4 regions of the Sphingopyxis sp. YF1 genome follow, and region 2 is predicted to be linked to each of the others. Evidence: predicted binding sites of a transcription regulator. Region 2 holds the regulator's gene; each other region holds the start of a gene.
What was found. The regulator LexA, encoded in region 2, represses DNA repair genes until DNA is damaged. The targets are predictions, from matches to a motif close to GTTCCNCNCTTGTTCT.

Region 1: EAO27_RS09170 (UvrD-helicase domain-containing protein) is a predicted target of LexA. The motif match lies at 2,915-2,930, and genes of this name have one in related genera.
Region 3: EAO27_RS13835 (putative DNA modification/repair radical SAM protein) is a predicted target of LexA. The motif match lies at 3,824-3,839, and genes of this name have one in related genera.
Region 4: EAO27_RS18920 (protein ImuA) is a predicted target of LexA. The motif match lies at 2,415-2,430, and genes of this name have one in related genera.

What each region holds. Positions count from the first base shown of each region.
Region 1 is NZ_CP033204.1:1,885,602-1,891,127, forward strand. It holds gene EAO27_RS09145 (pseudouridine synthase) at 1-86, shown strand, start outside; gene rsmD (16S rRNA (guanine(966)-N(2))-methyltransferase RsmD) at 83-625, shown strand; gene EAO27_RS09155 (MFS transporter) at 626-1,912, opposite strand; gene EAO27_RS09160 (cold-shock protein) at 2,168-2,374, shown strand; gene infA (translation initiation factor IF-1) at 2,377-2,631, shown strand; gene EAO27_RS09170 (UvrD-helicase domain-containing protein) at 2,955-5,246, shown strand; gene EAO27_RS09175 (DUF4349 domain-containing protein) at 5,319-5,526, shown strand, end outside.
Region 2 is NZ_CP033204.1:1,749,252-1,754,777, forward strand. It holds gene EAO27_RS08485 (ATP-binding protein) at 1-438, opposite strand, end outside; gene moaC (cyclic pyranopterin monophosphate synthase MoaC) at 1,348-1,821, shown strand; gene EAO27_RS08495 (molybdopterin molybdotransferase MoeA) at 1,818-3,008, shown strand; gene lexA (transcriptional repressor LexA) at 3,074-3,766, shown strand; gene EAO27_RS08505 (ComEC/Rec2 family competence protein) at 3,720-5,526, opposite strand, start outside.
Region 3 is NZ_CP033204.1:2,835,293-2,840,818, forward strand. It holds gene EAO27_RS13820 (cisplatin damage response ATP-dependent DNA ligase) at 1-106, opposite strand, end outside; gene EAO27_RS13825 (ligase-associated DNA damage response exonuclease) at 103-1,116, opposite strand; gene EAO27_RS13830 (UdgX family uracil-DNA binding protein) at 1,116-2,531, opposite strand; gene EAO27_RS13835 (putative DNA modification/repair radical SAM protein) at 2,554-3,804, opposite strand; gene EAO27_RS13840 (Crp/Fnr family transcriptional regulator) at 3,961-4,692, opposite strand; gene EAO27_RS13845 (GAF domain-containing protein) at 4,709-5,526, opposite strand, start outside.
Region 4 is NZ_CP033204.1:3,917,606-3,923,131, forward strand. It holds gene EAO27_RS18915 (DUF6504 family protein) at 1-1,702, opposite strand, end outside; gene EAO27_RS18920 (protein ImuA) at 1,611-2,396, opposite strand; gene EAO27_RS18925 (hypothetical protein) at 2,507-3,004, opposite strand; gene EAO27_RS18930 (hypothetical protein) at 3,155-4,498, opposite strand; gene EAO27_RS18935 (DUF1810 domain-containing protein) at 4,527-4,961, opposite strand; gene EAO27_RS18940 (SOS response-associated peptidase) at 4,958-5,526, opposite strand, start outside.

The DNA of each region.
Region 1 (5,526 bases), 140 kb from region 2:
TTACGATCGCCGACCTCGACGTGGGTCAGGTCGAAATCGTCCCGCGCGATGCGTTGTTCCAGTTCCGGCGGCGCCTCGACAAATGAGGGTGATTTCAGGCGAATGGCGCGGCCGAAAGTTGCTCGCGCCCAGAAACGACGCGACCCGCCCGACCGCCGACCGCACGCGCGAAACGCTCTTCTCGATGCTGGCGAGCCGCCTCGGCAGCTTTGAGGGACTCCAAGTCGCCGATCTTTTCGCGGGTTCGGGCGCGCTCGGCATCGAAGCGCTGTCGCGTGGCGCCGCGCATTGCCTCTTTGCCGAACAGGATCGCGACGCGCTCGACGCGCTCAGGACGAATCTGTCCGTGCTCGGCGCCGCGCCGCGCGCCGATGTCCGCGCGGGCTCCGTCCTCGCGCTTGGCCCGGCAAAGCGCAGCTTTGACCTGCTGATGTTCGACGCGCCCTATACGACCGGCGCGGGCAGCGTCGCGCTCGACAAGCTCAATCGCCTCGGCTGGATCGGTACCGAAAGCTGGATATCGATCGAGACCGCCGAAAAGGAGAGCGTCGACGTCGCGGGGTTCGAAATCGACGCGCAACGCAAGGTCGGCAAGGCCAAGCTGACTTTGCTCCGGCTCTCCTGATCAGTTGTCGGCGAGCGCCGGGCCGCGCGCGCGCACCATCAGCAGTCCGGCAAAACTGACAACCCCGGCCAGCGCCAGATAGAGCCCGACCGCGCCGGTCCCGCGCCAGTCGCCCAGCGCCTGCGCGATGATCGGCGCCGCGGCACCGCCCAATATGCCCCCGGCGTTGAAGGTCACCGACGCCCCGGTGTAACGCAGCTCGACCGGAAACAGTCCGGTCAGCCACGCGCCGAGCGGGCCGTAGACAAGCCCCATGACGAACAGCGAGATCGCGAGTCCCGCGAAGATGAGGGGCCAGCTCGCCGACGCGAGCGCCGGCCCGAACAGGAAACCCACGAGGATCGTGGCCCCGCACCCCCACGCGAGCACCTTCTGCGCGCTCGCGGCATCGCTCCAGTAACCGGCGAAGACGATCCCCGCCGCCATGAACAGGATCGCGCCGAGCTGGATCAGCAGGAACTGCTCCTTGGGATAACCGAGTATCGCCGTCCCGTGCGCGAGCGCAAAACTCGTCGCGAGATAGAAGATCGCAAAACAGGCGACGACGGCGAAGGTCCCTGCCAGCGTCGGCAACAGGTGACGCTTCAGCAGGACGCCGATCGGCACGCTCACCGGCTTGTCCGCCTCCAGCGCCGCCGCGAAATCAGGCGTCTCGCCGATCTTGAGGCGCACCCACAGCCCCAGTCCGACGAGCACCGCCGAGAAGAGGAAGGGAATACGCCAGCCCCACGCCGCAAATTCGGCGTCGCTGAGCCCAAGGCCAAGCAGAAGAAACAGTCCGTTCGCAGCGATGAAGCCCACCGGCGCGCCGAGTTGCGGCACCATACCGAAGCGCGCGCGCCAGCCCGGGGGGGCATTTTCAACCGCCAGCAGCGCGGCCCCGCCCCATTCGCCGCCAAGCCCGAACCCTTGGCCGAAGCGCAGCAGGCAGAGGAGCAGCGGCGCCACCCAGCCGACCATCGCATAGGTCGGCAGAAAGGCGATCAGCAGCGTCGAGATACCCATCAGCATCAACGATGCGACGAGCGTCGACTTGCGCCCGATGCGGTCGCCATAATGGCCGAACACGATCGCCCCGACGGGACGCGCGAAAAAAGCGAGCCCGAAGCTCATGAAGCTGAGCATCAGCTGCGCCGACGGCGATTCCGAGGGAAAGAAGAGCGGCCCGAACACCAGCGCCGCGGCGGTGCCGTAAATGTAGAAATCATAGAATTCGACCGCAGTGCCGACCAGGCTCGCGGTCAGGATGCGCCGGTTCTTGCGATAGGGTGCCAAGTCCACGGCCACACGCTCTCTCCCTGCTGCTTCCGCCGCGCCATGGACGCCTTCGCCCGGCGCACGCAACCCCAATCTGGCGAGTCGACACGCCCAAAAGGGCAGAATCCTTGACTTTTCATTCGCCTTGCCCTATATCGGGCGGGCTAACGTCGCCTGCGACGGAAATTTGATACCCTTTCGGGGGCGGATACTTCCCTTCACTCGCTACCAGCTCCGCCGGTGCTTTTGCCGGTGGATTCCCTGTTTTCGTGAAAGGAAACACCCATGCCGATCGGCACCGTCAAATTCTTCAACACCGACAAGGGCTATGGCTTCATTTCGAATGAAGATGGCTCGGGCGACGCGTTCGTCCACATCACCGCCGTCGAGCGCGCCGGAATGGCGACGCTCAACAAGGACCAGCGCATCTCGTATGAACTGGAAACCGGTCGCAACGGCAAGACCTCGGCCGTGAACCTCCAGTCGGCCTGACCTTGGCCAAGGAGGAAGTTCTCACCTTCGACGGGGTGATCGATGAAATCCTGCCCGACGCCCGTTTCGGTGTCGTGCTCGAAAATGGTCATCGCATCATCGCCTATACCGCCGGCCGGATGCGGCGTTTCCGCATCCGGTCGGTCGTCGGCGATGCCGTGCGGATCGAAATGACCCCCTACGACCTCAGCAAGGGCCGTCTCGTCTATCGCGAGCGCGGCAATTCTCCGGTCACCGCCCAACGCCAGCGGCGTTGATTCTCGCCAACTCAAACTGCAATCAAAAACCCGATTCAAAGATAAAGATGATGACTATGTTTCAGAATATACAAATTTTTCCTGCGCTTCCCGCGCTTGCGCTGGCCGGAAGGGCAATTACGGCCCCGTCCGTTCTGCGTCGCCGCCCGACACTGTCGCGCCGCGAACTCCGGCGCCTCGTCGCCGATATGGTCGACTGACCGGTCCCAACGGCCGCCCCCTTTGCAAAGGGGGGTGGCCCCTCGGGACATTCCGTCGCGGCGTGCTGGACAGGTCGCGCGCTGTTCCCTAATCGTTCGCGCGTGAACGATACCTCCGCCTCGATGCCCGACCTGACCCGCCCCGACCCGTCGGACCCGCCCTATCTGCAAGGATTGAACGGTCCGCAACGGCAGGCGGTGCTCACCACCGAAGGCCCGGTGCTGATGCTCGCGGGTGCCGGCACCGGCAAGACCGCGGCGCTCACCGCGCGGCTCGCGCATATCATGGCGACACGACGCGCGTGGCCGTCCGAAATTCTCGCGGTCACCTTCACCAACAAGGCGGCGCGCGAAATGCGCGAACGCATCGGGCGCATGATCGGCGACGCGGTCGAGGGGATGCCCTGGCTCGGCACTTTCCACAGCATTTGCGCCAAGATGCTGCGCCGCCACGCCGAACTCGTCGGACTGCAAAGCAATTTCACCATCCTCGACACCGACGACCAGCTTCGCGTCCTGAAGCAGCTGATCCAGGCCGAGGGGCTCGACGAGAAGCGCTGGCCCGCGCGCCAGCTCGCCGGGCTGATCGACAAGTGGAAGAACCGCGGCCTCACCCCGCCCGATCTCGATGCCGCCGACAAGGAGGCCTACGCCGACGGCAAGGGCCAGCATTTCTACGCCCTCTATCAGGCCCGGCTGAAGACGCTCAACGCCTGCGATTTCGGTGACCTGCTGCTGCACATGCTGGTGATCCTCAAAAACCACCGCGACGTGCTGGAACAATACCAGCAACGCTTCAAATATATCCTCGTCGACGAATATCAGGACACCAATGCCAGCCAGTATCTGTGGCTGCGGCTGCTCGCGCAGGCCCGCAAGAATATCTGCTGCGTCGGCGACGACGACCAGTCGATCTATTCGTGGCGCGGCGCCGAGGTCGCGAACATCTTGCGCTTCGAAAAGGATTTCCCCGGCGCGACCGTGATCCGGCTCGAACAAAATTATCGCTCGACCCCGCAGATCCTCGCGGCGGCATCGGCGCTGATCGCCCAGAACAGCGGCCGCCTCGGCAAGACGCTCTGGACCGACCTCGAACCCGGCGACAAATTGCGCGTCGTCGGCGTGTGGGACGGCCCCGAGGAAGCGCGGCGGATCGGCGAAGAGCTCGAAAGCCTCCAGCGCCAGCACGTCTCGCTCGACCGCGCCGCGATCCTCGTCCGCGCGCAGTTCCAGACGCGCGAATTCGAAGACCGTTTCATCGCGATCGGCATGCCGTACCGCATCGTCGGCGGCTTCCGCTTCTACGAGCGCGCCGAGATTCGCGACGCGCTCGCTTATCTGCGCCTCGTCCAGTCGCCCGCCGACGACCTCGCGTTCGAACGCATCGTCAACGTCCCCAAGCGCGGGCTCGGCGACAAGGCGATCCAGCGCATTCACCAGTTCGCGCGGCACGAACAGGCGCCGCTCCTCCACGCGGCATCGCGGATCATCGAAACCGACGAGCTCACCCCGCAGGCACGTCGTCAGCTCGCCAATTTCGTCGCGCAGATGCGCGGCTGGCGCACGAAGGCGAACGAGCTCTCGCACCCCGAGCTGACCCAGCTGATTCTCGATGAATCGGGCTATACAGCGATGCTCCAGGCCGACCGCAGCGTCGAGGCCGCCGGCCGCCTCGAAAACCTGTCCGAGCTCGTCCGCGCGATGGAGGAATATGACTCGCTCGAGGCTTTCCTCGAGCATGTCAGCCTCGTCATGGACCGCGACAATGACGATCAGGCCGAAACCGTCACCATCATGACGATCCACGCCGCCAAGGGGCTGGAATTCGACCATGTCTTCCTCGCTGGCTGGGAAGATGGCGTCTTCCCGTCGCAGCGCTCGATGGACGAAGGCGGCACCGCCAGCCTCGAAGAGGAACGCCGCCTCGCCTATGTCGCAATCACGCGGGCACGCCGGCGCGCGACCATCTACCATGCCGCGAACCGCCGTATCTACGGCCAGTGGATGAGCAGCATCCCCAGCCGCTTCATCGGCGAAATCCCGCCCGAACATGTCGAGAGCGAAAACAGCTTCGGCGGCGGACAGAGCCTGTGGCGCGCCAACTGGTCGGCGCAAGGCGACCCGTTCGCCCACGTCGCCGAGCGCAACGCCGCGCGCACGATGACGCGCGGCCCCGCATGGCAACGCGCCGTCGCCAGTTCGTCGACGATCACGCGTGCACCGGCTCCCTCCGAACGGAGCCCTGCCGCATCGGTCGGCGCCAAACCGCGCGCGGATCTCGCGGTCGGCATGCGCGTCTTCCACGAAAAGTTCGGCTATGGCGAAATCGCTGACATCGACGGCAACAAGCTCGAGGTCGAATTCGAGCAGGCCGGCAGCAAGAGGGTGCTCGACAGCTTCATCAAGCTCGCCTAACCCCTATTGTCTACTTTATTAGTTATGATATGCTATCCCACGCGACCCGAGTCGCGTTTTGGGAGAATCTGCATGAAGATTAAGCTCTTAGCGGGCGCGATGGCGCTCGCCCTGGTCGGCTGCAGCGAAAAGCAGGCCGCCGAAGACGCCCCTGCCTCCTCCCCCGCCGCCGACGCCGCGATCGAAAGCACCACCCCGGCGGCACGTTCGACCGATGCCGAGGTCCCCGGCGTCGCCACCACCGCCGCCCCAGGCGTCGCTTTCGATTATAGCTACGCTT
Region 2 (5,526 bases):
GGCATTTTCGAACATGCCGCGCGACCGGTCGGAAAACCAGAAATCGACGCCGAACTGGAACAGCAGCGACGCGAAGATCACCACCAGCAAGGTCGGCGTCGCGGCGATCAGCGAAAAGAGCGCGACGAGCCGGACGTGCAGGCGACCGCTGCCCCCCGCCATCGAGCGCATCGCGCGCGCGCGCGCCACGCGGCTGCCGATCAGCACGATCAGCGCCATCGCGGGCACCAGATTGACCACCATGATCGCGGCGACGAGCGCGGGCGTGAGCAGCCGCTCGCTCTGCGCGTCGCCGGTGACATAGATATAGGTCGCGATGCCGACGCTGATGATCACCGCGAGCGCGTAATATTCGGGCGCGGCAAACTCCCACGCCCTCGCGCGCGGGGCCGGTTGACCGGATTCGCCGTCGCTTGCCAAGGGAACGCTGGTCGCCATTGTTGCCTTGCTACGACAATCCTGTTGCATAGAGAACACACAAAGTGCGCGATGAACACAGTTCGCCGCGAAAACGGCTTCGGCGAGATGGGTTCCGGGCGTGTTACGCGTGCAAATCCGGTATCACCCCGGGTCGACCGGACGCCACGTCGGCCTCCCATCGAACGCGCAATCGCTCGCTTCGGGTCATCGCCCGCCATGCTATTTGCGAAAGACCGGAATGGGGTGGAAAGCGGCCATTCTTCTCCCCTCCCGCAGGCGGGAGGGGCCGGGGGTGGGCCAGCAACGGTGCGATGCCCACCCCGCTGCGACTAGGAAACAAGTTTCCAAGTCTCGCTACCCCTCCCGCCTGCGGGAGGGGGAATCAGATCAATCCTTAGGCGTCAGCAATCGGTCGCTTTCTGCCAATCTTCCGTGTCGCGTAGCGATGGGGAGGGGGACCGCTGCCGCAGGCGGTGGTGGAGGGGCCGCAACGCTGCGTCCTTCGCCCCTCCGTCAGCGCGGCGCGCTGCCACCTCCCCATGGCCTGCGGCCACAGGGAGGATCACCGATGTCCGCAACCGGTCGAAAGCGGTCATTCATGCCAATCCAGATCGAATGACCGGAAATGACCGAATCCAGCCCTCCGTGAACCCCGGCGAAAGCCGGGGTTCATTGCAGAAAAAACGCCGGGTTCGTGCCGGCATTCTGGGCCCCGGCTTTCGCCGGGGTGCACATCATCCAACGCCCGCAACCGGCCGCAAGCCGCCGATCAAGGTGGTGAACCGCGGTGAACCACCATGCGTCGCAGAGCCAGCCTCGCTCCTCCCACCGACACGGGGCGGGAGAGGACGATGATGAGACCGTTTTCGGTGATGCCGCACCGATCGCCCTTGCCTTTCGCATCCCGCCTTGCTTCGCTGGCGGACGATGGCAAAGACCCCGACTCATCTCGACGACACCGGCGCTGCGCATATGGTCGATGTCGGCGCCAAGCCCGCGACCGCGCGCCGCGCCGTCGCGGCGGGGCGCATCACCATGTCGGCCGAGGCGCTCGATGCGATCCGGGCCGGCAACGCCCCCAAGGGCGATGTGCTGTCGACCGCGCGCATCGCCGGGATCATGGCCGCAAAGCGCACGTCCGACCTTGTCCCGCTGTGCCACCCGCTCGCGCTCAGCAAGGTCGGAATCGATTTTACCTGGCTCGACGACGGGATCGGCGTCACCGCGACCGCCGCGACCACGGGCCCGACGGGGGTCGAGATGGAAGCGCTCACCGCCGCCTCGGTCACGCTGCTCACGCTCTATGACATGGCGAAGGCGCTCGACCGCGCGATGGTGATCGAGGGACTTCGCCTGCTCGAAAAGAGCGGCGGGCGTTCGGGCGACTGGCGCGCCGCATGAGCGCATGGCTGCCGGTCGAAGAGGCGCAGACGCGGCTGCTCGCGCTCCGCCCCCCACTGCTACCAGAAAATGTCGATTGTTCCAAAGCGTTTGGCCGCTATCTTTCAGGCGATATCGCGGCAGGGCGCGACCAGCCCGCCGCGGCGCTGTCGGCGATGGACGGCTATGCGATCCGCTTCGACGACCTGCCCGGCCCATGGGCGATTGCGGGTGAGATTCCCGCAGGCGCGGTGCCGCATCAACCGCTCGCTCCGGGCGCGGCGATGCGCATCTTCACCGGCGCCCTGCTCCCCGACGGCGCCGATACCGTGGTGATCCAAGAGGATGTCGCCGCCGACGGCGCGACATTGAGGCTGACCTGCGACGGCCCCGCCACCCGCGGCCAGCATGTTCGCGGCCGCGCGGGTGATTTCGCCGCGGGCACGCCGCTCCTGTCCGCCGGCACGCGCATTACCCCCGGCGCGATCGCCGCGGCGATCATGGGCGGCGCGGCGCAGATCGCGGTGGGGACCTGCCCGCGCGTCGCGATCCTCACCACCGGCGACGAACTCGTGCCGCCGGGGCGTCCCCTCGCCCCCGGGCAGATCCCCGACAGCAACGGCGCGATGCTCGCCGCGATGCTCGCCGGCGCGCCCGCCGTGGTCACGCCGCCGCTCCACGTCGGCGACGATCGCCGCGTCATGGCCCGGGTTCTGGGGGATCTGGCGCGCCATCATGACGTCATCGTCACCGTCGGCGGTGCGTCGGTCGGCGATCACGACCATGTCCGCGGCGCGCTCGACGACGCCGGGGGACGGCTCGACTTCTGGAAGATCGCGATGCGTCCGGGCAAACCGCTGATCGCGGGCACGATCGGCGACGCCCTGCTGCTCGGGCTTCCGGGCAATCCCTCGTCGGCTTTCGTTACGGCGACGCTGTTCCTGCTCCCGCTCGTCCGCCACCTCGCGGGCGCGCGCGACCCGCTGCCGGTCATCCGCCACGCGCCGCTCGCCGCCGCGCTAGGTCCGGGCGGCGGGCGGCGCGACTATCTGCGCGCCCGCCTCGCCGGCGGGATGCTCGAGCTTCTGGACAGCCAGGACAGCGGGCAGACGCGGCCGCTCGTCGCTGCCACCGCGCTGGTTCTTCGCGAAATCGGTGCCGCGCCGCGCGCCGCGGGTGATCTCGCGGCCTACATCGACATCGCTTGACAAGTTCCGCTCTGTTCCACTATCGTTCCCCTTATGTCCGATGCCGGCATCATGGAGAACGCCCGATGTTGACCGCCAAGCAGCATGAACTGCTTCACTTCATCCAGCAAAAGCTCGACGCGAGCGGCATTTCGCCGTCGTTCGAGGAGATGAAGGAAGCCCTCGGCCTCAAATCCAAATCGGGAATCCATCGTCTTATCAGTGCCTTGGAAGAACGCGGCTTCCTTCGCCGCCTCCCCAACCGCGCGCGCGCGCTCGAAGTGGTCAAGCTGCCCGAGGGTGGCAAGACCGCCCATGCCGCCGTGCGCAACGATAGCGACAATGTCGTGCCACTGCGCAAGCCCGCCCCGCAGCTCAAACCGATCGCCGCGAACGACGTGATCGAGGTGCCGCTGCACGGCAAGATCGCCGCGGGTGTGCCGATCGAGGCGTTCGAGGATCACAATAATCTCGCGGTGCCCGCGGCACTGCTCGGTTCGGGTGAGCATTATGCGCTCGAAGTGTCGGGCGATTCGATGGTCGAGGCGGGGATTTTCGACGGCGACTATGCCCTGATCCAGAAAGCGAGCACCGCGCGCGAGGGCGACATCGTCGTCGCGCTCGTCGACGGGCAGGATGCGACACTCAAATATTTCCGTCGCGAAGGTCGGATGATCCGGCTCGACCCGGCGAACAGTGCCTATGAACCGCAGCGCTACGAAGCCGAACGCGTCATCGTCCAAGGGCGGCTGTCGGGACTGCTTCGTCGTTACCACTGACCTGCGGCGGGCGCCGCCACGGATGCGCGTCGCCCGGGTCCAGTGCGCCGACGGCGCGCGGGCGCTGGCCCAGGTAGAGCGCCAGCCCGCCGGTCTGCGGCAGTGTGTCGCGATCGATCGTCAGCCAGCGGCCGGCGCATTCGCGCGGCAGCCAGCGCTCGCTGATCACCACGTCGGCGGCGGCGCAGGCCGCGGCCATGTCGGCTCCCTCGATGCGGTCGCGTCCGCGCGCGGCAAGGATGATCCGCCCGCGCTGTGTCCAGCGGCAGAAATCGCGGTTGCACGCGACATGGTCGAGATCGGCCAGCGCGACGAGCGGCGCGTCGATCCCCGCCGCCTCGGCCAGCGCATCGCGCGCATAGTCGCCGGCGCGGTCGCGCAGCAGGGCGTAGCTGCCGTCGGGGAGCGCCGCGGCGATATGACGTCCGTCGCCGGTGACCAGCAGGTCGGGACGCGGCTGGACGAGCAGCACCGCCATCCCCGCGATCAGCGGCACGAGCCCCGCCCGGCGCCAGCGCGTCTGCCAGAGCAGCATCCATAGTCCGCCGAACACCGCAAGCGCGAAACCCCACGCGGGAAACCGCGGCAGCGTCGCGACTGCGCCCGGGGCGTCCGCGACGCGGTGCGCGAGCGCGATCAGGCCGTGCAGCGCCTGTTCGGCGACCCACCAGAAGGGCGCCCCCAGCCCGACAGCATCGAAGATCAGGCCGAGCGCCTCCGCGGGCATGATCACAAAGGTCGTCAGCGGGATTGCGACGACATTGGCCAGCGCGCCGTAGAGCCCGGCCTTGTGGAAATGGAAGAGCGCGATCGGCGCCAGCGCCACCTCGACCACGAGTCCGGTGATCAGCAGCCCTGCGATCGCGCGCGCCAGCCGGAGGGGCCAGGGCTCGTCGCGCCGCATCAGAAAGCCGCGCATCGCGCGCGCCTGGTGCAGCGCGATGATCGCGGTGACCGCGGCGAAGCTCAGCTGGAAGCTCGGCCCTGCGAGCGCCTCGGGGCGCCAGACGAGCACGAGCAGCGCCCCCGCCGCGACGAGCCGCAGCGTCAGCGCCTCGCGCCCGAGCAGAAAGGCGACGAGCACGAGCAGCGCCGCGATGAACGAGCGCAGCGTCGGCACCTCGCCACCCGCGAGCAGCGTATAGCCGCCGCCCGCCAGCGCGGCGAACGCGGCAGCGAGCGGCAGTACGAGCCCCCTGAGCGCGAGCCAGCGGCTGAACGCGAGCAGCCGCATCGCGAGCAGCATCGCGAAACCGACCACCGCGGTGACGTGCAGCCCGCTGATCGACAGGAGGTGCGCGAGCCCGCTGCGCCGCATCGCTTCCTCGTCGGCGGGGTCGATCGCGCCGCGGTCGCCGGTGACGAGCGCCGCCGCGATGCCCCCCGCCGACCCGTCGACGCGGCCGTGGATATGCCCGGTCAGTCGCGCGCGCAGCGGCGGCGCCCCGCGCCCCGCCTCCGGCGCACGGCCGATCGTACCGAGCACGGTGCCGACCGCGCCGAGCCGGTCGAACCACGCCCGCTGGGCAAAATCATAGCCCCCCGGCAGGCTGGCGGTCGGCGGTGGCATCAGCCGTGCGCGCAGCCCGACCCGTTCGCCCGGCGCCACATCGCCCGCTTGCCCTATGGTCGCGGTAAGGCGCAGCCGCGGCGGCAGGTCGGTGCGCGCCAGCGGCAGGGCGATCAGCCGCACCTGCTCGCGCGCCGGCAACGCCTCGACGCGCTCGACGCGCGCCGAAAATTCGGTGGTCAGCGGCTGG
Region 3 (5,526 bases), 1.1 Mb from region 2:
GGTCGGGATCGGGGGCGTGCCGCAAATAATCGACGATCAGCGCGAGCTTCGAGTTGCGCGAGCGCGTGTAGACCAGACGGTCGATCAGGGCCGCGAAGCGCTTCACGCCTCCTCCTCCAGATCGCGGCCGACGAGGTGCAGCGCGCGCGCCTTGCGCTGCGTGAGTTCGCACCAGCGCAAGAGGCCGTCCTCGCTGCCGTGGGTGATCCACGTCTCCTTGGGGTTCACGTCGGCGATCGTCGCGGTGAGTTCGTCCCAGTCGGCATGGTCCGAGATGACGAGCGGCAGTTCGACCATCCGCTGCCGCGCGCGCTGGCGCACGCGCATCCAGCCCGACGCCATCGCGGTCACCGGATCGGGGAGCCGCCGCGACCAGCGGTCGTTCAGTGCCGCGGGCGGCGCGACGACGATCTGCCCCGCCATCGCGGCCTTGTCGCTTTCCGACACGAGCCTGAGTTCGCCGAGGTCGACGCCGTGATCGGCATAGAGCCCGCACATGCGTTCGAGCGCGCCGTGGATGAAGATCGGCGCATCCCACCCCGCGCCGCGCAGCTCGGCGATCACCCGCTGCGCCTTGCCGAGCGCATAGGCGCCGACGAGCACCGACCGGTCGGGCTCGGCGCGCACCGCGCCGATCAGCTTTGCGATCTCGTCGCCGGTCGGCGGGTGACGGAACACCGGCAGGCCGAAGGTCGCCTCGGTGACGAAGATGTCGCACGGCACGACCTCGAACCGCGCGCAGGTCGGGTCGGCGCGGCGTTTGTAGTCGCCGGTGACGACGATCCGCTCGCCCGCATATTCCATCAATATCTGCGCGCTGCCGAGCACATGTCCGGCGGGATGAAAGCTGAAACGCACCCCGCCGCGCTCGAAACCCTCGCCATAGGCAAAGGCGGCATTGTGGCTCGCCTCGGCATCGACGCCGTAGCGCAGCGCCATGATCGCGAGCGTCTCGGGGGTCGCGAAGACCGCGCCATGCCCGCTGCGCGCATGGTCGGCGTGGCCGTGGGTGACGGCGGCGCGTTCGACCGGGCGCGAGGGATCGATCCACACATCGGCGGGCTTCACATGGATGCCGTGCGGATGCGGCTCGATCCAGGTCTTCGCCTTCGCCATCAGGCGGCGAGTTTCCGCGCGCGGATCAGGTCGGCAACAAACGCCTTGCGCTCCTCGGCGGCGCGCTCACGGTCAGGCAGGCGGAGCAGGAAGGATGGATGGATCGTCGCGATCAATTTGCTCCCCCCTTCCAGTTCGTGCACCGCGCCGCGCATCGACTTGATGCTGGCGCTCTTGCCCGTCACGCCGCGCAGCGCGCTGGCGCCGAGCGTGACGATCAGCTCGGGCTGCACCAGCGCGCGCTCCTTGTCGAGCCACCAGCGGCAGATGTCGATCTCGCCTGTGGTCGGGTTCTGGTGGAGCCGGCGCTTGCCGCGCGGCTCGAACTTGAAATGCTTGACCGCATTGGTGAGGAAGAGCCGCCGCCGGTCGAGCCCCGCCTCGTCGAGCGCCGCGTCCAGCACCTGCCCCGCCGGCCCGACGAACGGCCGTCCCTGCAGATCCTCCTGGTCGCCCGGCTGCTCGCCGACGAGCATGATCCGCGCTTTCGTCGGCCCCTCGCCCGCGACCGCCTGCGTCGCGTTGCAATAGAGCGGGCAGCGCGTGCAGCGATCGATCGCCTTCGCCAGCGCGCCCAGCGTCTTCACATCGTCGATCGGGGCAAGCTCTTCGGGCACGCGCGTTCGCCATTTGTCGGTCCGGGGGTTCGCAGCCGAAACGGCGGCCGCGCGCATCCGTTCCACTCGTGCACCGGCGCCCGCGAGCAACGGCGCGATATCCTGCGCCTCGGGCAGGTTGTGCCAGTATTTCTTCGGCATCTCGGCGCGCATCGCCTCGATCTTGACCCGCGCGGGGTTGAAGATCGCGCCATAATAGGTGCGCCACTGATCCTCGACGACGTCGCCGTCGGGCACCTCGTCGCGCGTGCCGCCAGGGCCAAGGGTCAGCAGCTCGTCCTGCCAGATCGCGCGTGCGTCGGGGGTCAGGATCGCCCAGTCCATCCCGTAGAAGCGCCGCTGGAAGAAGGGCGCAGTCAGCCGCAATATGCGGTGATCAGGCTCGAACCACGCCGCGAAGCGCTCGCGTTCCTCGCCCTCGCCGAGGCGGCGAAAGCGCACGAAGGCGTGCATCTTGTGGATGTCGCGGCGGATTGCCTTGTCGGTCCTGCGCAGCCAGTCGACATCGGGGTCGGTCGTCCGCGCGAGCAACTGCCGCTCGCGCGCCGCGCGCCAGACGAGGCGGTAGAGCCGCGCCGGCACCTCGGCGCCGCGATGACAGATCACCCGGTCGGCCATCGCGAGCAATTCGCGCGGCAGCTTCACCGCGCCCGCCGATGCGGGCGGCGCCTCGTCGCCGAACAGCGACGCGCCGTCTTCCGCACCGCGCCAGCTCACATCCTCGGGCGCCACGCCGCCCGCGAGCAGCGCGCGCGCGACGCCGCGCCATTCGGCGAAATCGCCGGGCCGCTCCAGCACCACCTCCCTCACGGAACGAGCCTCATAGGGCCAACGCCAGTTGTTCGGCCGGCGGCGCGAAACGCGCGCGCAAGTCGGCGCTGTCGGTGAGCTTGCCCGGCCGCCAGTCGGGGGTGACGATGAAGGGCAGGATCTTCTTCACCGACGCGGTGAGCTTGGCGAGATCGCCCAGCCGCAGCTTGCCGGTGCGCCGCACCGCGACGATCCGGTCGACCGCGCGCGTCCCCAGCCCCGGCACGCGGAGCAGCAGCTCGCGCGGCGCGCGATTGACATCGACGGGGAATATCTCGCGCCGCGTCAGCGCCCAGGCGAGCTTGGGATCGATCGCGAGGTCGAGCATGCCCCCACGCGCGCCCTCCATGATCTCGCTGCGCCCAAAGCCATAGAAGCGCAGCAGCCAGTCGGCCTGATACAGCCGGTGCTCGCGCATCAGCGGCGGGCGCACCGGCGGCAGCGCGCTGCTCGCGTCGGGGATCGGGCTGTACGCCGAATAATAGACGCGGCGGAGGTGATAGCCCGAATAGAGATTGTCCGCCGCGGCGAGGATATCGTCGTCGCGCGCGGCATCGGCGCCGACGATCATCTGGGTCGATTGCCCCGCGGGCGCGAAGCGCGGCGGCTTCGCCTTGCCGATCAGCCGGCTCTTCGCCGCCTCGAGCGCATCCTCGGCGCCGACGCGCACCGACGCCATCGTCTTGCGGATCGTCGCGGGTTTCTTTTCGGGCGCGAAGCTTTCGAGCCCGGCCTCGGTCGGCAGCTCGACATTGGTCGACAGCCGATCGGCATAGAGCCCCGCGAGCGCGACCAGCGCCGGGTCGGCGCCCGCGATCGTCTTCAAATGGATATAGCCCTGGAAACGATGCTCCTCGCGCAGGATGCGTGCCACCTCGACGAGTTGCTCCATCGTATAATCCTCGGACCGGATGATGCCCGACGAAAGGAACAGCCCCTCGATATAGTTGCGCTTGTAGAAATCGAGCGTCAGCGTGACGACTTCCTGCGGCGAAAAGCGCGCGCGTTCGACATTGCTCGACGCACGATTGATGCAGAAACGGCAGTCATAGACGCAGAAATTGGTGAGCAGGATCTTCAGCAGCGAGATGCAGCGGCCGTCGGGCGCATAGCTGTGACAGATGCCCATGCCCTCGGTCGACCCGATGCCCTTGGAGGCGACCGAGTCGCGCTTCACCGTGCCCGACGAGGCGCAGGAGGCGTCATATTTGGCGGCATCAGCGAGCACCGCGAGCTTCTGGAGAATCGTCTTGCTGCTCATGCCGATCGGCATAGCATATGGAACAAAAAAAGAACAAACTTGGGTTAGCTTCAACCCCGTCCTTGCGAGGAGCCGAAGGCGACGCGGCAATCCAGGATGGGTGTGAACCGCCCTCGATTGCTTCGCTTCGCTCGCAATGACGGTGGTTTTCGTACCCTACCCCAACCGCATGCGAAACGCGTCGAGGTGGAAATAGCTTGGATCGAACCCGCACATCGCCGCCAGCGCGTCGGCGTCGAGGAAGCGGATCCACTGGCGGTTCGTCTCGATATAGCCCTCGCGCACCAGCCGCCGCAAAACCCGGTTCGTGTGGATCGGGGTCAGCCCCAGCGTGTCGGCGATCTGCGTCTGGGTCATCGGCAGGCGCAGCACATCCTCGCCCGCCAGATTGACGATCTGCGCGCGGCGATGGAGTTCGAGCAGCAAATGGCCGATCCGTTCCTGCGCGGTCTGGCGCCCGTTGCGGACGATCTGTTCGCGCAGGAACGCCTCTTCCTGCACCTGCGTCCACCAGAAGGCCGTCGTCAGCGCGCCCGATCCCGCGAGCAGGTCGCGTACCGCGTGCGGCGCAATCGCGTAGAGCGACCCCGAAGTCACCGTCACCACGCCATGGTCGGCCTCGGCCGCGACGAGCACCTGCAGATCGAAGATGTCGCCGGGCAGCAGGATGTTGAGGATCTGGCGCCGCCCGTCCTCGAGTTCCTTGAAACGCGCCGCCCAGCCTTCGCGCATCACCAGCACCGCGTCCATCGGTTCGCCCGCGCTGATGATTTCGCTGTTCGCCGCGAAGGGGCGGACCTTGCCGCCGAGCGCGAGCAGCTGCGCGCGATCCCCGTCGCCGAGATCGCTGTAATAGGACAGGCGCGCAACCAGCGCTTCGAGCGTCATGGGTCCTCCGCCCCGATCAGGTTTCGCGCCAGCGCGCGGGCAGCGTGATCGTGCACACCAGCCCGCCCGGCTCCCATTGCCGTTCGATCGTCCCGCCCAGATTGTTGCGCACGCTGCGCTCCATCAACAGGGTGCCGAAGCTGGTGCGTTCGGGCGCGGCGACCGCGCCGCCGCCCCCGCTCTCGGCCCAGGTCAGGCGGAACCGGCGTTCGTCGCCCGCGCCGTCCTGCGTCCAGTCGACGTCGACGCGGCCGTTTTCGGTCGCCAGCGCGCCATGCTTGACCGCGTTGGTCGCCAGTTCGTTGAACAGCAGCGCCATCGCGACGAGCGCATTTTCGGGGAGTTCGAGGTCGGGGCCCGACCAGCGGATGCGCGGAAAGGCCGCCTCGACCTCGCGCATCAGCGCGTGCATCGACCCGGTCAGGAAATTGGCCCCGAGCAGCACATTCTGCGCACGGTTGAGCGCGTCGAGGCGGCTGCTGATCCGTTCGACATAATCGTCGACCCCGGTCGCGGCGTGCCGCGTGAGCGAGATGATCGCGCCGACCGTCGCGAACAGGTTGCGCATCCGGTGGTGCAGTTCGCGCAGCAGGATGGTGGCATTGTCCTGCCGCTGCTTCTGTTCGGTGATGTCGCGGCTGATCCCCGTCAGCACGGCGTCGTTCGACCGCACGTCCCAGTCGGCGTGCGCGGCGAGCCAGCGCACCCCCGTCTCGGGATGGACGATCCGATATTCGGTGACATAGGGCTCGCCCGTCGCGACCGATTCGCCGAGCACCGCGCGCACGCGATCGCGATCGTCGGGATGCAGGCGTTCGAACACGCCCTCGATCG
Region 4 (5,526 bases), 2.2 Mb from region 2:
CCCGGAAATAGTCGCGCACCGCCCACATTTCGCGGGTCGTTCGCCACCATTCGCCATGGATGCGCTCGGGTCCGTCGCCCGCAACGACATGATAGCTCCGCCCGCGCCATGCAAAGCGACGCGGCGGGTGATCGGGAAGCAGCGCAACGACGTCGGAGAGCGCTTCGGGCCGCGCGAGCAAGCGGATGGGTCGGGGCCAGGCGGGCCAGCCGGTGGGCTGGGCAAGCGGGCCGGCCCGTCCGATCGCGCGCTCCGGCACGTCGCTTTCGCGCCCCTCGAGCCTGAACAGCGCCGCCGCGCCGGCGCGCCCCGCGAGCTGGTCGACGAGCGGCGCGATATCGGGCGCAGGCGGCCTGGCATCGAGCGCGGAGATAATCGCCTCGGGCGCGAGCTCCTCGACCTGCGGGGCCGCGAGCGCCATCGCCTCGATCCCGAGCCCCGGCTCGATCCTGTCGATACGCAGCTTGAACAGGCGGAGCAAATGCTTCGCATCGCGTGTCGCGCGCGCCGTGCCGATCGCGACCAGTTGCTCGCGCGCATCGACCCGCTCGCAGCGGAGGACCGCAGCACGTACCCCCAGCCCGCGCCTTTCGAGATCGGCGACCAGATCGGCGACCAGATCGGTGATCACTTGTTCGATCGCCTCGGCGGTCGCGATCGACTCGATGAGGCGCCGCGACACGAGGGGCGTCTCGAACGGCACAACGGGCACGATCGGCTCGGGCAAAAAGCCGCGCGCCTGGTCGAGCCGCTCGACCGCACCGCGCCCGAGACGCCGTGCGAGCGGGCCACGCGGCATGGCATAAAGATCGGCGATCCGCTCAATCCCGAAGCGCGCCGCCGAGGCCAGCGCCTCGGGTGCGAGACGAAGCGCGCGCAGCGGCAACTCGCCCAGCGCCTCCGCCTCCCGTCCTTCCGGCAAGATCAGAGCCGCGCTGCCGCCGAAGCGCGCGAGCGCGTGTGCGGCGCCCGGCGTGCCGGCGATCGCGACGCGCGCGGTGACGCCGACGCGCCGCATGAAGGAAATCAGCCGCGCCGCGAAGCGCTCCTCGCCGCCGAAGAGATGGGTGGTGCCGGTGAGATCGAGCCAGAGCCCGTCGCTTTCCGACACGGCGGCAGTCGGCGTCCAGTGGCGCACGGCATGCAAGGCGAGCCGGTCGAGCCAGGCCCGATCAGCGTCAGGCTCGGCCTCAAGCACGTCGAGATCGGTGAAAAGCGCACGCGCATGCGCCGCGGCCATGCCGGGCGCGAGGCCGAGATCGAGCGCAAGCGGGCAGGCGGCAGTCACGATATCGCGCTGGCCGGCCCGGGCAATCAGGATGGTGGGCCGTGTGCCCCAGCGTGCCGGCACCGGCTGCGCGGCGCCGGACGCCGGGCTTCCATCATCGACGCGAGCGAGGCGAAAGACCGGCGCGGCCGGCTCGCTGCGGCGTCCGAGCTCGCGCATCGGCGGTCGCTGATGCGCGGGCAACGCGTCGATCGCGGTTCGATCAGGCCGCGCGTCTTGCGCCCAGCGCGCGCCAGGTCGCCAGCCGCCGCCGCGCGGCACCGAGCAGGAGCCGGGATTGTCATCGACGGGTTCGGGGAGGCGCGGTGCGAGCCGCGCAGGTTCAGGCCGCGTGCCCGAGTGCGAGATCGGCGCCGCCTGCCGCAAGCGCTCGATGGCGAGTTGCGGCAGGAAGAGCGAGGCGACCCTGGTCATCGCACGCCTCCAGTTCGAGAGAAAAGGGCGGCCCGCCGCGCTGCCGGACAAGTTCGACCGACCAGCGCCCGCGCCCGACGCCCGGCATCGACAACGGGCCCGACGCGAGGCTGCCCACCCGCCAGCGGGTGCAAGCGAGCGAAAGGTCGGTGAGCGGACATTGGCCGTAGCGCCGGTAGCGGCGGTAGAGCAGCATCGGCGTTTTGCCTTCGGTCGCGGCGAGCTGCAGCCGCCGCGTCGCGGTCTGGTCGGCGGCCTTCACCTCGGCGACGACGCAGGCAAGCGAGCCATCGCGCAGCGCGTCCTCGCACATGGCGAGAAGCTCACGGTCATTCTGGCCCTCAGCGTAGAGGATGCGGTCCGGCCCGAGCCCGGCCTGTTCGAGCCCCGGCGCGTAAAGATCGAAACGCGTCAGCGCCCAGAGCGTGGACACACCCGGCGCCGCCGCGAAGCGCGCGGCGATCCCGGCCGTAAACAGCGTCGCCGCCGCATCGTCGCTCCAGCTTGCCGAGGCGGCCGCAACCTCGTGCAGGCCCGCGCCATCGAGCCCGCCGCCGGCAAGGAGACGATCGAGCGGCCGGACACTAAAAGGCAGCACCGGACCACGCGCTGCCTCGACGCGCGACACGGTCTCGCGAAGCGCTTGAAGCTCTTCGGCACTCGGCCGGGGCTGTGAAAAAGGCGGTGCGGTCATGCTGATATCGACTCAATTGTTCCCTTTATGTTCCATTGAGTCGGGATGATCGTCAAGCTGGCAGAAACGATGCTCAGCCGGTCGCGGCCGAAGCCACGGATTATGAAGGCTTATTCGAAGTCAAAACCCATTTCGGTAGCGGCCAGAGTTTCAAGAGCGAGAACTGCATCGGCAATCGCGGTCGTTGCCTGATGCGCTTTTTCAGGTGGATCGAGATTCGCTTCCTGCACAGCGTCCATGTCAGCGAGATAAGTTTCGTACCGCGCAATGAAAGCTTGGGACAGAATCAGCCGCTGCGCATGATAGGCGAAGCGTGCGGCCTGCATCTGCTCGATCATCTGCTTGCTGGCCCGCAGTTCATGTTCGCTTCCGTCGAAGCCGTGCGGATCCTCGTCATAGCCCTTGTCGATATAGGCAAGGATCGCGCGCGCCCGGTCAAGGCTGCCGATGATTCCCGTATAGGCCTCGCGGCGCAGGTCCCAAGATCGCTCGCGCCGGTACTTCCTTCGTTCGCCGAGTTGAACGAGCCAAGTTGTCAGCCCCGAAATCAGCCCGCCGACGACAACTCCGCCAAGGCCGATCCACGCAATATCGAGTTCCAGCGCCATGATCCCTCCCATCGGCACGTGCGACTGGCCCATACAGGTGCCGGGCCATTTCCTATCTCTGTAGCAGATCGACAGTCCGCTGGTCGCGCTCGCCGCAAATCCACCGTTCTAGAGCTGCGGAGAATAGTGACCGTCGGGGCGACTCGTTTGCTAGTCTTGAAGAGTCTCGTCGGCTGAAGCCAGCCCCGGCTCCGCAGGGTGGGCGATCGTGAAGCTCACGGAAAATTGGCCCGACGGACCAGGTTCGTCGCTCTCGATCCGGAAGATATATCCGTTCCATTCGAGCGAGACGCCATTCTCCTTCTCGTCGAGCGCACCGCGAAAGGCTGCAACGGCCTCCGGCCCGACGGCGCGGTGCATCAGCAGAGCTATGAGTTCGGCCAAACGTTGTTCGTCGCTTTCCTTATTTTCCGCCCCCCACATCCAAAGATCGAGCGTGAGAAGGGTAGCCCGCGCCTCGTCGCCTTCCACATAATAGGTCGCGTGATTCGCAAGCGGCGCGTCGCCGAATTTATGAACGGCGCTCGCGCGATACCGGTCGAAGTACCAGAGATAGGCAGGTAGAGCGAAGCCTTCGGACGCCAGAAATTCCATCGCCTCATAGGGCGACCAACCATCGGCGGGATCGACATATGGTCGCCGCACGGCGCGCTCCTGCTCGCGCCTTGCCTGAGCAATCGCTTGGACGACGCCTAACCGATCCGTTGGCCGGCGTTGCACGATGATATGCCGCCATCGCTTGAGGAGATCGAGATCGCCTCGAAATGCAAAGAAGGCGCGCTGCCGCGCAAAGCGCGCCAAGCCCTTATCGCGCAGAGCAAAAGAGATGTTCGCAAAGTTCCGATCGTAAACGATGAGGACCGAAACACCGTAGAGGAAGGGGAGAAAGAGGAGCGACAGCAAGATCGGGACAAGGAGTTCGCTGACATTCTGCCGCACGTCGAACTTCGGCCATTCGATGACAGTCGCATAAATGCTGTAGCCCAGCACAACGAGACCAACGATGAGAAGGAATGTTCCGAGACACCGCGCGGTCGGTGCGTGCGCCGCGTCGCGCTCGCTGACATGGTGGACGAGCGCCAGAAAGGTCATGATCGGAACGATCGCCAGTTCGACCGGAAGGCTGAAACTTTGAAGCCCCCCGATGAAGACCAGCAAGCCGGTCAAATCGAGCGTGCTTCTGATTGTTCGACCAAAATAGGTGCGGTCGTCGTCGATGCGATTCACATTGAAGAGCGTCGCAGGAACGAACGCCAGTGACCATGCGACCGTCGATTTGAGATTGTCAGACGTCCAGATGCCCCACCAGGACAGGAATGCCACGCAGGCCGCGACGTAGATTGTAGCCGCCGCGAAAATCATCAATATCGCACGATGGGCCATCGCCCTCAGCATCGCGCGAAACGCGGACCGGACGGGCGCATTGAAGAATAGCGCCGCGATCAGAATTCCGCTCCAGACCAGCGTCGCAATTTCGCGATTGTTGAACTCCATCCGTCCCCCTCGGTCTGGTGAGCAATGTTCAGCCGGGGTCCGGGACGGCCAGCAGCTTCATCGTGCGCTCATCGCGTTGCCCCCCGAACCAGCGATGAAGCGCCGCCGCCAACAGCGACGTGCCACCGGCAGCTTCGAACAGGGTCAGCGACGAGCGGAGCTTCATGGCATCGACGTCGCCGAATATGGCCACCGGGTCGCTGCCGGCCAGATCCTGCAGTGCCTCTACGCATTCGACATAGCGGGGGCCGAGAAGTGGATGCGCCAGATAGGCGCGCGCTTCGTCCGCATCCACGATGGCGTAACGCTGCGACATCGCGCTCCGCCCAAGCCCCGCGAGCTGCGGAAATATATACCACATCCAGTGCGAGCGCTTCCGGCCGCGCCGGATCTCGTCGAGGGCGCGCGGCCAGGCCTGCGCCTGTGCGTCGACGAAACGATCGAGGTCATAGTCTTCGGTCACAGCGCCAACGCGCCCTGCGCGGGCGGCTTGCCGAAGACCTGGGTCGGCTCGAGGCTCCTTTCGGGCAGCCATTTGAGGACATCGGATGCGGGGACGCGCGGGTCGAGCCATGCCGCCCATTGGTCGCGCGCAAGCGGGATGATCTGGCGATGATGGTAAAGCGCGACATCGGGACCGGCATCCATGGTGAGCAAGGTGAAGGCTTCGCCGCCGTCATACTCGCGCCAGATGCCGGCCATGCAGAACCAGCGATGCTCCTTCATTGTGAACAGCCACTTATCGAGGCGCTTCTGCGCCTTGTCGGCGGGATCGGTGAATTCGTAGAAGCCGTCACAGAGCACCAGACAGCGGTGCGATGTAAAATCACGCCCTTCCGAGCGGAAATTATAGACCGGCTTGCCGCTGGGCCCGGGCCAGCTCCACCGCCGGTTCACCAAGTCGCCCATGCCCCCCCCATCCGTGCTGCGGACGATCGGGGCCATATCGGTTATGCGGACATCTTCGCGCGCAGGGACGTTCGGCGCGCCCTCGGGCATGTCGATCCTGATCTTGAGGTCCTCGAAAT